Regions from separate parts of the Sphingomonas sp. LM7 genome, predicted to be linked through region 1. Evidence: riboswitches for the same ligand, from Rfam matches in the RefSeq annotation. Region 1 holds a riboswitch; the other holds the start of a gene.
The links. A riboswitch is a leader RNA that binds a small molecule or an ion and turns the genes downstream of it on or off. The one in region 1 is predicted to bind cobalamin.

Region 1 (7,299 bases):
CCGTTCGACGGCTTCGGCCTGGTTGCCAACCTCTCCTATATCGACAGCACCACGGCGCTCACCGACCGACGCGGCGCCGCGCTGCCGCTCGAGGGGCTCTCCAAGCTCAACTATAATCTGGTCGGCTATTTCGAAAAGGACGGGTTCGGTGCCCGGGTCGCGTACAATTATCGCGACAAATATTTCGACAGCGTCGGTGCCGGTGCGACGGCGATCTTCTTCGCGCCCAATCGCACGATCGACGCGTCGATCCGCTACGAATTCGCCAAGTTCACGATCTACGCCGACGCGACCAACCTCACCGACGAGGTCCAGCAGAAATACACCGAAACCCCCGAGGCGACGTCGCTCTACGCGATGCAGGGACGGCGCTTTTCGGCCGGGGTCAATTTCAAGTTCTGAACGCGCATCGTCGCATCATAAAGAAGGAATCAACATGACGATTGCGACGCTCGGCGGCGTGTTTCCGGTGCTGCCGACGATCTTCCACGAAGATGGCACGATCGATGAAGGCGGACTTGTCGCGGTGGTCGACTATGTGGTCGCCGCAGGTGCGGACGGCGTGGTGTTCCCCGGGCTGGCGAGCGAATATGACCAGCTCTCGCTCGACGAGCGCAAGCGGCTGATCGCCGTGGTCGGCGGCGCGGTGCGCGGGCGCATCGGCTTCATCGTCGGGGCGAGCGCCGATACGGTGGAGGACAGCGCCGCGCTGCTCGGCGCCGGTGCGGCGGCGGGCGCCAGCGCGGCGATGGTAATGACACCCAGGGCCGTCGGGCGCGACCTGGATGCGCTGGCCGGTTTCTACTCGGCACTGGGCGCGCGCGCAGGGCTGCCGCTGATGCTCCAGAACGCGCCGGCGCCGATGGGGCTGGGCCTCGATCCCGCCGACGTGCTCCACATCGTCTCGCACACCGATGCGATTGCCTGGGTCAAGGAAGAGAATATGCCGTGCGGCCAGCGCATCACTGCGCTGCTGGAGGAAGGCGACGCGCGACTGGCGGGCGTGTTCGGCGGTGCGGGCGGTCGCTATATCGTCGATGAGCTCGGTCGCGGTGCAGTAGGTACGATGCCGGCTGCCGAGACCCCCGAGGCGCATGTCGCGCTAATGGCGGCGCATCGGCGCGGCGACGCGGAGGAAGTGCGGCGCGTCTATGAGGCGATGCTGCCGATCCTGATGGTGCAGGCAGTGTTCCGCTGGCGGCTTACCAAGGAAATCCTGCGCAGCCGCGGCGTGATCGATTCGGCCTATACGCGGGCGCCGGGGCCGGCGTTCGACGCCGCCGATCTGACGGAGCTGGCAGTGCTGCTCGGGCGGCTGGAGGCGAAGCTGGCGTAAGTGCTTCCCCCTCCCTTTGCAGGGAGGGGAATTTGCGCAGTTATACCGCGATGCGATAGTCCAGGATCGTCTCTGCCGGGGCAGTCGAGCCTGTTTCGTCGCCGCTCTGCTCGATCTTGACCGCGGCGGCGCGCAGGGCGTCGAGCAGCTCGGGCATCGCCGGCTCGGGAATCCAGCCCGACAGGCCGATCGCCGCGAAGGCAGTCGTGCCGACGGTTACCGCGACGGTATGCTGTTCGGGCGATTCCTTGACCTTGAGACGGGCAAATCCCTGTGCGCGCACGCCATCCAGCGCGGCGAGCAGATGGGGCAGGTCGTCATAGCCCGGGATCGGATCGCTGCCATAGACTTCGGCGACTTCGTCGTCCTCGATCGCGGCGAGCAGCGCCATGCCGATGCCGCCGCGCGTAGCGGGATAGAGACCGATGCGGCCGAGCGCGTCGTTGGCGGGCATGTTGGGCGGCGCGTGGAACAGGTAACTGACATTGTCGCGCCAGCGCACGCCCATCGCGACGGTATGGCCGAAGCGGCGCAGCTCCTCGAGCGCCGGCAGCGATCGGCGCAGCAGCCCCGAAGCGAACAGGCTCTGCGCGGCGAGCACGGTCATCCCCGCGCCGGCGCGGTATTTGCGGTCGGACGTCTGCCGCGCGATACCGAGATAGGCGAGCGTCTTGAGCAGGCGATTGACGCGCGTGGTCTCCATGCCGACGCGCCGCGCTACTTCGCGGCAGCCGACCGGATCGCGCGAGATGGCGAGCGCCTGGAGGACGGTGATGCCATCGATCAGGCTCTGGTTGGGCTGTGCGCCTGCCTTGGCGCGCCCGCGCTTCGCACGCTCGTCCGCCGCGGGACCGGGAGGTGTTGCTGTCATAGGGGGTATGCTAGCCGTTGTCCGCGCGAGCGTCCACGGCGATGCGAAACACTGCAGCTTTGTCGTTGCTATAAAAGCTTCATGGGCCTAGGCTGTCTGCAACCAGGAGAGGGGAGCCCAAGTGCCCGACAATCGCATTCGCTCGATCGACGTGTTTTCGGTGAAGATCCCGCAGGAGGCGACCTACCTCGGCGCGCTCGGCCCTGGCGAAGCGGTCAACACGCGCGGCTATATCGTGCGCCGCGGCAACCGCACCGTCTATCCGGTCGAGATGCGTTCGCTGGTGGTGCGCGTCACGCTCGAATCGGGGCTGGTCGGCTGGGGCGAGACTTATGGCCTGGTCGCGCCCAAGGCGCTGCACGCGCTGATCGAGGACCTGATCGCGCCGTTCGTCGCCGGACGCACGCCCTATGACGTGCAGGCGATCTGGGACGACCTCTACGATCTGATGCGCGTGCGCGGCTATACCGGCGGCTTCTGGCTCGACGCGATCGCCGCGGTCGACATCGCGCTGTGGGACCTGTTCGGCAAGCTGACCGGATTGCCGTTGAACCAGCTTCTCGGCGGGCGGCATCACGATCGCATTCCGGCGTATATTTCGGGGCTGCCGCGCAAGACGCTCGACGAACGGGTCGCGCTGGCAAGGAGCTTCGTCGATCAGGGCTTCGGCGCGGTCAAGATCGCCGCAGTGGTGACCTATGGCAGCCTGGTCCAGGAGATTGCGGCATTGCGCGAGGCACTGGGCCCCGATGTCGCGCTGATGCTCGACTGCCACTGGATGTATTCGCCCGCCGACGCGATCGCGCTGATCGAGCGGCTACGGCCCTATGACCTGCGGTTCATCGAGGCGCCGTGCAAGACCGAGGATGTCGCCGGGCTCGCCGACATCGCCGCGCATTCGCCGATCCCCGTCGCTGCGGGCGAGGAGTGGCGCACCGTCTATGACGCCCGCGCTAGGCTGGAGCGGCGTGCCGTGGGGATCGTGCAGCCGGAGATGGGACATACCGGCGTCACCCAATTCATGCGCATGTCGCAGCTTGCCCAGGCCTTCCACGCGCAGGTCATTCCGCACGCCACGATCGGCGCGGGAATCTTCGCCGCCGCCAGCCTTCATGCCTCGGCGACGCTGACCAACCTGCCGTGGCACGAATATCAGCACAGCATCTTCCCGCATTCGGCTTCGCTGATGACGGGCAGGCTAGAATGCGAGGCGGGCTATTTCGCGATTCCCGAGGGTCCGGGGTTGGGCGTCGAACCCAACGAGCGCTTCTGGGCCAATGCGACCCAGCTCAGCTGAACGCATCATATAAAGAGATCTTTATATCTTGCTTGACGGGGCCGGCGCGTGGTGCGATCCAGCGCGGGTCAAGGTTCTTCGGCCGGGGCGTGCCCTGCGTCGAAGCTAAGACGGGAAGCCGGTGAAATACCGGCGCTGCCCCCGCAACTGTAAGCGGTGAGCTGTGGTCCACGATGTCACTGAGGCTTGCCTTGGGAAGACGGACCGTCAGCTGTGACCCGCGAGCCAGGAGACCTGCCTTCGACGCGATAACGTCCACCGGCGGGGTGCCCGGGCTGGCCGCTTGCATGTCGCTGCGGGCCGTCCCGGAGCGTGTGCTCGTGTCTGGTCCAAGCCTTCCGCCTTTCTTCGGGGTTGAAGAGCATGACCGTCACTGTTGCAACACTGGGTTTTCCGCGCATCGGGCCGCGGCGCGAGCTCAAGCACGCGCTCGAGGCATATTGGAGTGGCAAGGCCACGAAGGCCGAGCTTCTCGACGCCGCCTCCGGGCTGCGCACCGCCGCCTGGGCGCGGCAAAAGGCGCTCGGTGCCGACTGGCTGCCCTCTAACGACTTCTCGCTTTACGATCATGTGCTCGACACCAGCGTGATGCTCGGCGCGATTCCCGAGCGCTACCGCAGTGCCGATGGCGAGGCGGATCTCGCGACCTATTTCGCGATGGCACGCGGGACCACCGGAGATCATGACGATGGCTGTGGCCACGGCAGCGTCACTGCGTGCGAAATGACCAAGTGGTTCGACACCAATTACCATTATCTCGTGCCCGAGCTCGTCGCGGGGCAGAAGCTTGCGCTCAACCGGCTCAAGGTGATCGAGGAATATCGCGAGGCCAAGGCGCAGGGATATGAGACGCGGCCTGTGCTGCTCGGGCCGGTGACCTGGCTGAGCCTCGCCAAGGGCCGCGATGTCGATCCGTTCGACGCGCTCGACGAAGTGCTGGGGCTCTATTCGGTGATCCTCGGGCATCTCGCCCAGGCCGGCGCGGAATGGGTGCAGATCGACGAGCCGGTGCTCGTACTCGATCTCGACGAGAAGCAGCGGCGGGCGCTGACCCGGGCCTATGCCAAGCTGTCGCGCTGCGGACCCAAGCTGATGCTGAGCACCTATTTCGGTGGGCTGGGCGACAATCTGTCGTTCGCGGCGGCGCTGCCCGTGGCCGGGCTGCATGTCGATCTGGTCCGCGCGCCCGAACAGCTCGATCCGCTGCTCAAGGCGGCGCCCAGGGGGCTGCTGCTGTCGCTGGGAGTGATCGACGGGCGCAATGTCTGGCGTGCCGATCTCGACGCGCTGCTGGCGCGGATCGAGCCGATCGCCGCGACGCGCGACCTGGTGCTCGCGCCGTCCTGCTCGCTGCTCCATGTGCCGGTCGACCTGGCGCTGGAGAAGAAGCTCGATGCCGAGGTCACGCAATGGCTCGCCTTTGCGGTGCAGAAGGTCGAGGAGCTGACGCTGCTCAAGCGTGCGCTCAACGAGGGGCGCGACAGCGTCGCCGGGGAGCTCGCCGAGGCATCGCGGGCGGCGGCCAATCGCAAGGCCTCGCCGCGGGTGCACAATGCCGCGGTCGGCGAGCGCGTGGCGGCGATCACCGCGGAGATGCATGCGCGCGCGTCGGACATTGCCGAGCGGCTTGCCGCGCAGGCTGCGGTGCTCGACTTGCCGGCCTATCCGACGACGACGATCGGTTCGTTCCCACAGACTGCCGAGGTTCGCAATGCCCGTGCGCGGTTCAACCGTGGCGAGCTCGATGCGGCCGCTTACGAGACTTTCCTGCGGGAGGAGACCGCGCGGGCGATTGCCTGGCAGGAGGAAGTGGGGCTCGACATGCTCGTCCATGGCGAGTTCGAGCGCAACGACATGGTCCAGTATTTCGGCGAGAAGCTGTCGGGCTTCGCGTTCACGGTGAACGGCTGGGTGCAGAGCTATGGCTCGCGCTGCGTGCGGCCGCCGATCCTGTACGGCGATGTCTCGCGGCCGACGCCGATGACCGTAGAGTGGTGGCGCTATGCCCAGAGCCTGACGGACAAGCCGGTCAAGGGCATGCTCACCGGGCCGGTGACGATCCTCAACTGGTCCTTCGTCCGCGACGACCAACCGCGAGCCGACTCGTGCAGGCAGATCGCGCTCGCCATCCGCGACGAGGTGATCGACCTCGAAGCGGCGGGGTGCAAGGCGATCCAGATCGACGAAGCGGCGCTGCGCGAAGGGCTGCCGCTGCGCCGCCGCGACTGGCAGGCCTATCTCGACTGGGCGGTGGACAGCTTCCGGCTCTCCGCGGCGGGGGTGGGCGACGCGACCCAGATCCACACCCATATGTGCTATTCGGAGTTCAACGACATCCTGCCCGCGATCGGGGCGATGGACGCCGATGTCATCTCGATCGAGACCGCCCGCTCGCAGATGGAGCTGCTGGAGGGCTTTGCCGCCTATCGCTATCCCGGCGCGATCGGGCCCGGGGTATACGACATCCACGCGCCGCGGGTGCCCGGCGAGGAAGAGATGGTGGCGCTGATGCAGCTCGCCCAGCTGCACCTGCGGCCCGACCAGCTGTGGGTGAACCCCGATTGCGGGCTCAAGACGCGGAAATGGGCCGAAGTGACGCCCGCGATCGAAGCGATGGTCGCCGCGGCGCGGACGTTGCGCGCCGCGGCGTGAGACGGGCCGGCGCGCAGGGGTTGGGCTCTGCGCGCCGGTCTCATTTTGCCCTCACCAGCGGGTGCCGGCCGCGGACATCGTCGAGCAGGCGCTCGATGATCGCATTCTCGCCGTTGCTGCCCGAGGGGGCGACCGACCAGTTGCAATGCGGGTGCGTCTCGGCGCTGTAGACGCGGATCTTGCCCAGCGCCGCGCGCCAGTCGCGCTTGCTGCCGCCGGCCTTGCGGACCAGCGCGGTCACCAGCAGGTCCTGGAGTTCGAGCGCGGTCATCACTCGTTCGGGCGGCCGCCCGGCTTCCATTCGGGCTTCGCCTTGCTGTCCGCCAGGCTGCGCAGCGGGGCGACCAGCGACTGGATCGCGCGGGCCATGAAGGGCAAGTCGAGCTTGTCGATCGTATCCTCGGGCGTGTGATAGGTCGGCACCGTCGCCCAGCCCGATACGGTGTGCGCGACCACGCCCTTGAGCGCCAACGCATAATTGTCCGAGCGCTGGAAGAAGTTCTGCTCGGGGTACGGATCGGTGGTGACCAACGCGCCGTGCGCCTTGAGCGTCTCGCCGAAGGTCGAGCGCTCGAACCCGGTCATCATCATCGTGCCCGCGGGGAGCTTGGGATCCTGCTGGCCGATCATCTCGATCTCGAGATTGGCGACGATGTCCGACAGCGGCACCGGGGGATGCTCGGCGAACCAGCGCGCGCCGAAGCCGCCCGATTCCTCGCTGCCATAAGCGACGAACAACAGGCCGCGGCGATGCTTCCTGCCCGCCAGCGTCCGCGCCAGTTCGAGCACCGCGGCGGTGCCCGAGGCGTCGTCATTGGCGCCGTACATCACCTTGCCATCGGGGCGGACGCCGAGATGGTCGAGATGCGCCGTGACGAGCAGCACGCCCGCACTGGGATCGGTGCCGGGGATATAGCCGAGCGCATTGGTGGTGACCTGCGCCTGCTCGACCAGCCCGGGCAGTTCGAGCGCGATCTCGGCGCCGTCCTGCGCGGCGAGCTTGTCGAACGCGGCGTCGTTGAGCGCCAGCAGGGTCGGGCGGGGGCGCGGCGTCTCGCCCTTGATATAGCGCGGCAGGCGGGGGCGGCCGCCGATCCGCTCATAGGTGTTGCGGACCTGTTCGGTGGCGCGGACGATGACGAG
Region 2 (7,299 bases), 450 kb from region 1:
AGGAGGCGGCCCTGTTCGTCGGGGACGATCATCACTTCGACGCCGAAGGCTTCGCGCAGCGGCTGGTGCGCCAGCGCTTCCGCCGCGGTTCCGAAGGCGACCACTTCGCCTTGCTTGAGCAGCAGCACGTCATCGGCGGCGCGGGCAGCCTGGACGAGATCGTGGAGGACTATCACCACCCCCATGCCGTCCGCGGCGAGCGCGCGGAGCTGGTCGAGCAGCCCGAGCTGGTGGACGGGGTCGAGACTGGCGAGCGGCTCGTCGGCGAGCAGCCATTGCGGTTCGCCGGCAAGGACGCGGGCGAGCAGGACGCGGGCGCGCTCGCCGCCGGAGAGCTGGTCGGTGCCGCGATCGGCGAGGGGCATCGTGCCGGTCGCGGCGAGCGCGGCGCCGATCGCCATCGCGTCGGCCTCGGAGGTGCCGGCGAAGGGCGAGCGGTGCGGCAGGCGCCCGAGTGCGACCAATTCACGCACCGACAGGTTCCAATGGACCGTCGCGTCCTGGGGCAAATAGCCGATCAGCCGGGCGCGTTCGCGCGGCTCGATCCGGGCGATTTGGCGGGTTCCCAGGCGGACATGCCCGGCATCGGGGTCGAGCAGGCCGGCGAGCGTCTTGACCAAGGTCGACTTGCCCGAGCCGTTGGCACCGAGGATGGCGGTGACGCGGCCCGGCTGGAAGGCGGCGGTGACGTTGTTCAGCACGCGGCGGTTGCCGAGGCTGACGGCGAGGTCGCTGACGCTCAGCTCCATGCCGACCGCCGCATTTTCAGCAGGAGCAGGAAGAAGAACGGCGTGCCGAGCAGCGCCATCGCCACGCCCAGCCGGATTTCGCTCGCACCCGGGCCGAGCCGAACGAGGCTGTCGGCGGCGAGGACGAGCGCGGCGCCGCCGAGTGCGCTGGGCAGCAAGAGCGCCGAGGGCTTGGCGCCGGTGAGGGGGCGGAGAAGGTGAGGGACGATCAGTCCGACGAAGCCGACCACCCCGGTCACTGCGACGCTGGCGCCGACCGCGAGGCCTGCACCGAGGACGATCAGCATCTGGGTGCGCTGGAGCTTCACCCCGAGCGAGCGCGCCGCCGCTTCGCCGAGCGTGAGGGCGTCGAGCGCGCGGCCGGTGAACAGGAGCAGCGCCGATCCGGTCACGATGAAGGGCAGCGCGAGGTGCACCTCGGCGAAGCTGCGGTCGGTGAGCGCGCCCATGATCCAGTCGATGATCTCGGCGGTGGCATAGGGATTGGGCGCGATCGAGATCAGGAAGGCAGTAAGCGCGCCGGCGAGGCTGGCGAGCACGGTGCCGGCGAGGATGAAGGCGACCTGGCTGTCGGCGCGCCATGCCAGCCCGGCGAGCAGCAGCATCGATCCGCAGGCAGCGACCATCGCGGCGCCGAAGATGACGAGCGGTGCGCTGGCGGCGAAGATGACGATCGCCGCCACCGCGCCGAGCGCAGCGGAGGAGGAGACGCCGACCACTGCCGGATCGGCGAGCGGGTTGCGCAGATAGCCCTGGAGCACCGCGCCGGTGAGGCCGAGCGCAGCGCCGATCGCGAGGCCGAGGATCGCGCGGGGCAGGCGGAGTTCGGCGACGATCCACCAGCGCGGGTCGTTCGAGAACCAAGCGGCGGGGGGCACCCAGATCTTGCCGGCCATCAGCGAGCCGGCGAAGAGCAGAGTGACGAGGGTGGTGAGGAGGATCAGGAGGAGAGGTCGGTTCATGACCGCTCACCTTCACTCTTCCGGTGCTTTGCGCCTCCGTCCCTCTCCCGAGAGAAGTAAGGGGCCTGTCCGGCATGGCTGGGTGGGAAGGGTGAGGGTGACTGGCTCATTCGCCCGCCTCGCGCCGCACTTCGGCCAGCCGCGTCATCGCCTTTGCGATCACCGGCCCGCCGCAATTGACGAGGCTGCGCTCGAACCGCGCATGGTGGACCTTGGCGCGCGCGCGGGCGAGTGCCCAGCCGCGCATCTGCGCCGCGCGCGAGCCGGCGTCGCGGCCGGACTGGTCAGGGACGAGCATCACCCGCGGGGGATCGACCACGACATGTTCGATCGGAAGATAGCCGGTATTCTGGAGCCCATAATGCGCAGCATGGTCGCTGAAGCCTGCCTTGACCATCATCTCGTCGAGCAGGGTGCCGCCGCCGGACACGGTATTGCCGCCGATCCAGAGCAGGGCAGGGACGAGCGGGCGATCGGTCTGTGCATCAGTCACCGCCTTGTCGATCCGCGACAGCATCGCCTCGCCGGCGGGAACGGCGTCGACTGCGGCGGCGATCTCGCGGACCTGCGCCTTGCTTTGGTCGATCGTGCTCGCCCAGCCGAGATAGAGTGTCTTCAGGCCGGCCCGGGCGAAGGCTTCGCGGGTCGAGGGCGACGTGAAGCTGTCGGCGATGACGAGATCGGGTCGCAGCGCGAGGATTTCCTCGGCGGTGCCATGGTTGACGGCGAACCGGCGCGCGACCTCCATCGAAATCGAGGACGCGCCGGGGTCACGCGAATAATGGCTGATCGCGGCGATGCGGTCGGGCGGGATCAGTTCGACCAGCATCGCATCGGCGCACGGATTAAGCGACACGATCCCGCCTCCGTGCGGCGAAGGCTGCGCCGCGCATCCGGCTGCCATGAGGCAGAGAAGCGCGGCAACCCGCATCAGTTGAGCTTGATCCGCACGCCGGCATAGGCTGCGCGGCCATAGGTGCCGTAGCCAGAGACGACTTCGTACTGCTCGTCGGTGACGTTCTCGACACGGCCGTACACTGCGAAGCGATCGCCGATCGGCATCTCGGCGCGGATGCTGCCGAGCGCGAAGCCATCGATCGGAGTGAAGTTGCCCTGATCGTTGAAGCTGTCCCCGACGATCGTCACCGTGCCTCCCAGCGAAAGCCCGAACGGCAGGCGGTAATCGGCCGAGAGACTGGCGGTGTCCTGCGGACGGCGCGCCAGCTGGTTGCCTTCATAGCCCGCCGAACGGTTCTCGGCGTCGGTATAGGTGTAGTTGGCGGTGACGGTAAACGCCTCGACCGGCTTGAGCGCGAGTTCGATTTCGACGCCCTCGGCGCTGGTGCGGGCGATATTGGCGTAGGTGAAGCTGACCAGGTCGAAGTCGATCTGGTTGCGGGTGTCGCGGTGGAACCAGGTCACGCCCAGCTTCGCCGCGCCGCCGAGCGCCGACTGCTCGATGCCGGCTTCCCAGCTCTTGGCGGTCTCGGGCTGGAGGGTGTCGGTGCCGTAGAAGGGCGCGAACAGCTGATAGAGCGTCGGCGCCTTGAAGCCCTCGCCATAGCTGGCGCGGAGCAGGGTATTGTCGAGCGGCTTGACCGCGGCATTGACGCCCCAGGTCGTCTGCCCGCCAAAGCGGCTGTGATCGTCGTTGCGGATGCCCGCGGTGAGCGTCACCGCTTCGACCGGCGTGACGATCGCCTGCCCGTAGAAGCTGGTGATGTCGGCGCGGTACGTATCGGCGCCGTCATAGAAGCGCAGATTCTCGCGCTCGGCACCGAAGGTCACGCGGAGCTGGTCGACCAGCTTTGCGTCGCCGCGATATTCGTAGCGCTCGCTACGGCCGCGATAGAGATAGGCGGGGCCGTCGCCCGGGATCGACGGATCGAAGCCGTCGCGGTTGATGTCGGCGATGGTGAAGGCGACGCGGTTCGAAAGTGGACCGAAATCAGCGAACAGCCCGGCATAGCCATACAGCTCCTGCCCGGTGGTATATTCGTCGGTGTCGGCGAAGCTGTACGCCGGGGCAGGGAAGCCGTCGATCTCGAGACGCGAATTGGCGTAATAGCCGCGCAGGTCGGCGCCGAAGCCCGGTGCGAACTCGACGCGAAGGCGGCCGCTGGCATTATATTGACGATAGCCGTCGGCTTCGGTGCCCGAGGCGGCCTGCGAGACGCCGTCGGTGCGGAAATAGCCGCCGGTCAGCGCGCCCTGGACCGTATCATTGCCCGCTGCGATCGCGGCGTTGGCAGAGATCTGATCGGCATAGCCATATTCGGCATTGGCGCGCGCCGCGATGCCGTCCACCGGCGCCTGCGTCACGACATTCACCACGCCGCCCAGCGCCTGGCTGCCCCAGATCACCGAGTTGGGCCCGCGCAGGATCTCGACACGCTCGACTGCGCTGGTGAGCAAGTTGCCGAAGTCGAACGCCGCGCTGGGCGAGGAGGGATCGTTGGCGCGGACGCCGTCGATCAGCACCAGCGTTTGCGCATCCTCGGCGCCGCGAATGCGCACTGCGGTGAGCGCGCCGGGGCCGCCGTTGCGCGTCGAAGTGACGCCCGGGGTGGTGGCGAGCAGATCGGACAGCGAGACGGTCTGGCGCGTCTCGATCGTCGCGCGGTCGAGCACGGTGATCGAACGGCCGGTAGTCTCGGCTTCCTGCTCGACGCCCGATGCGACGACGACGATCTGGTCATCGTCCGATTGGGCATGCGCCACGGCCGGCAGCAATGCGGCCGAGGCATAGAGAAACAGCTTGAACTTGGTCACGGTAAGACACCTTCGTCAGGGGTCGTCTCGCCGAAAGCTGGCGCGGCGACCCGGTTAAACGGTGTCGCTCACGCAAGGGCATAGCCCTCGTTCGCCCGGTGCACCCCGCCCGCGCAAAGGAATCGACTGTGACTGGCAGGTCTCCTGGCTCCCGGGTCACTGCATTCGCGCCGCCTTCCCGGAAAAACTCCAGTGGCATGATGACGCTAACGCTCGCCGGTTACAGTTGCGGGGGCAGCCTCGGGTTTGAACCGAGTTCCCTTTTCATCCCCCTCGCAGGGGACACCCGTCACGGCCGCGGCCTCTACGCGGGGCGTGCGCTCGCTGCAACTGCGAAAAAATTCCAATTGTCACGGTTGTGTAACCAACGGTGAAGTCCGCGTTTACCAGCACGGCGTAGGGCAGGGGCCATGAAGGTCGCCCAACTTGCTCCGCAGCCAGACCCGAATCCGGGCTGGCTCACCGATGCCGAAGCCGATCCGCCCTGGCTGACGCTGGAGGATTCGCTGTTCAAGGCAGTCGATCTGTTCAACTCGGACACCGACCTGCGGCTGATGCCGGTGGTCGATGCGTCGCACCGCCCGGTCGGCGCGATCTTCGAGAAGGACGTGCGGCGCCTGCTGCTCAATCCGTTCGGCCACGCGCTGCTGCGCAATCCCTATTTCGGGCATGGCGTCGTGCGACATGTCCGCGCCTGCCCGGTCGCCGAAGCCGCGACCGATATCGGCGCGCTGCTCCACGCCTATCGCGCGGCAAGCGGCAGCGAAGGGATGATCCTGACGCGGGGCGGCCGGCTGGCGGCAGTGATCGGCAATCGCCGCCTGCTCCATCTCGCGGCAGAATATGAGCGCAGCAGTGCTGCCACCCGCGTCGCGCGCGCCGAGCGGATCGAGCGCGCCAGCGAGCGGTTCGAAGGCGAAGTCGCGACGCTGGCGCAGGCACTGGGTGGGCTGTCGGCGGAGCTGCAGCGCAGCGCCGCATCGAGCGCGGATCGCGCCGCCGAAGTGGGCAACCGCGCCGTCGCAGTTGCTTCGGCCGCGTCGCAGACCAGCGACAATATGCGCGAGATCGCCGCGCGCGGGCGCGAGCTGGCGGGCTCGCTGGAGCATATCGAAAGCAGCACCCAGGCCGCCGAAGCCGCGGCGGGCAAGGTATCGGCGCTGGTCCGCGCCGGCAGTGCCCGCACCCGCGAGCTGCACCGCGCGGCGCAGACGATCGATTCGGTGATCGCGCTGATCAGCGACATTGCCGGGCAAGTGAACCTGCTGGCGCTCAACGCGACGATCGAGGCAGCGCGCGCGGGCGAGGCGGGGCGGGGCTTCACCGTGGTCGCCAACGAAGTGAAGCAGCTGTCCAACCAGACCGGAGTCGCCGCGGGCAGAATCGCCGCGCATGTCGACGAGATCCGCCGGGGCATCGACGATGTCACGCTGGGCCATGTCCAGGTCGAGGACGCGATCGCATCGATGGTCGACCTTGCCGCGGGCGTCCAGGCGGCGATCGTCGCGCAGGAAGGCGCCACGCGCACGATCGCGCGCAATGTCGAGGAAGCAGTGGGTGCCAGCACGGCGATCCGCAACGATGTCGAGGCGATCGGCGGCACGTCGCGCGTGGCTTCGGACAGCGCCGGGGACATGCATGCGCTCGCCGCGCGGCTGCATCATGATGCGGGTGCGCTCTCGACGGAGCTGGAGGCCTTCCTCGCCGAGCTACGCCGCGCCTGACCTGCCGGCGCTTCCGCTATCTCATTGAGAAGGTGGAACGGGCGGCGCGGGGCGGCGTTGTGGCACGCGAGGAGGACCCCTGAATGAAAAAGCTTCACTTGATCTTGGGATTCACGTCTGCGCTCGCGCTTTCGGCGTGCGGCGGCAACGAGACCACCACGACCACAACCAACACGGTCACTACCGATAACGGCGTCGTCGTGCCGGCGGACGCCAATCTGGCCGACAATGCGCTGACCACCGGCGAGCCGCTGTCGCCGGCGCAGAAATTCGTCAATGAAGTCGGCGCGAGCGACTATTTCGAAGTCGAGGCCGGCAAGATCGCGCAGGACAAGGCCAAGGCCCAGACGCTGAAGGATTTCGGCAAGCTGATGGTCGAGCACCACAATGCTTCGACCGAGAAGCTCAAAACCGCCGCCGGCAAGGCGAGCCCGGTGATCGCGCCCAACCCGGCGCTCAACACCGAGCAGGAAGCCAATCTCGAAGCGCTGCGCCAAGCTGACGACGCGGCATTCGACGCGCTCTACAAGACCCAGCAGGTCGCGGCGCACGAAAAGGCGCTGGCGGCAGTCAAGGCCTATGCCGCGGGCGGCGAAGTCGCCGAGCTCAAGGCATTCGCCAAGGAAGCCGAGAAAGTGGTCCAGGCGCACCTGACCAAGATCAAGAGCCTGTAACCCCCGTTCCAGGCTCTCGAGAGAGGCGTCGTCCGATCGGGCGGCGCCTCTTTTCTTTGGAGTTCAAGCCGCCTGTTCCTGCGCGACATCGGGCACCGCACGCGGCCCGGTCGCAGCGGCGTCGTTGCCGACGCGCTTGAGCCGGCCGTCGACATGGCCGCCATTCTCGATCGTGATGTCCTCATATTCGACATCGCCGAGGATCCGGGCCGAGCGCTCGACAGTCAGGTGCCGCACGCGCACGCTGCCTTCGACCGTGCCGGCGATCCGCGCCGTGTCCGCCGTGACGCCGCCGACGATTCGGCTTTCCGGGCCCTGGACGAGGTTGCCGCACTCGACATCGCCTTCGATGCTGCCGTCGATATGCAGGTCGGCGGTCGCCCGGACGTTGCCGGTCACTGCCATGTCGGGACCGATC

Region 2: linked by a shared signal. The riboswitch ahead of BXU08_RS18370 (TonB-dependent siderophore receptor) and the one ahead of metE (5-methyltetrahydropteroyltriglutamate--homocysteine S-methyltransferase) in region 1 are both predicted to bind cobalamin.

What each region holds. Positions count from the first base shown of each region.
Region 1 covers NZ_CP019511.1:248,542-255,840, forward strand. Annotated here, with positions in the region: gene BXU08_RS01105 (TonB-dependent receptor) at 1-402, shown strand, start outside; gene BXU08_RS01110 (dihydrodipicolinate synthase family protein) at 437-1,336, shown strand; gene BXU08_RS01115 (IclR family transcriptional regulator) at 1,377-2,207, opposite strand; gene BXU08_RS01120 (mandelate racemase/muconate lactonizing enzyme family protein) at 2,329-3,504, shown strand; cobalamin riboswitch at 3,559-3,761, shown strand; gene metE (5-methyltetrahydropteroyltriglutamate--homocysteine S-methyltransferase) at 3,868-6,156, shown strand; gene BXU08_RS01130 (hypothetical protein) at 6,197-6,427, opposite strand; gene BXU08_RS01135 (M28 family metallopeptidase) at 6,427-7,299, opposite strand, start outside.
Region 2 covers NZ_CP019511.1:3,955,069-3,962,367, forward strand. Annotated here, with positions in the region: gene BXU08_RS18355 (ABC transporter ATP-binding protein) at 1-749, opposite strand, end outside; gene BXU08_RS18360 (iron ABC transporter permease) at 740-1,711, opposite strand; gene BXU08_RS18365 (ABC transporter substrate-binding protein) at 1,818-2,567, opposite strand; gene BXU08_RS18370 (TonB-dependent siderophore receptor) at 2,642-4,483, opposite strand; cobalamin riboswitch at 4,600-4,788, opposite strand; gene BXU08_RS18375 (methyl-accepting chemotaxis protein) at 4,894-6,207, shown strand; gene BXU08_RS18380 (DUF4142 domain-containing protein) at 6,291-6,881, shown strand; gene BXU08_RS18385 (polymer-forming cytoskeletal protein) at 6,945-7,299, opposite strand, start outside.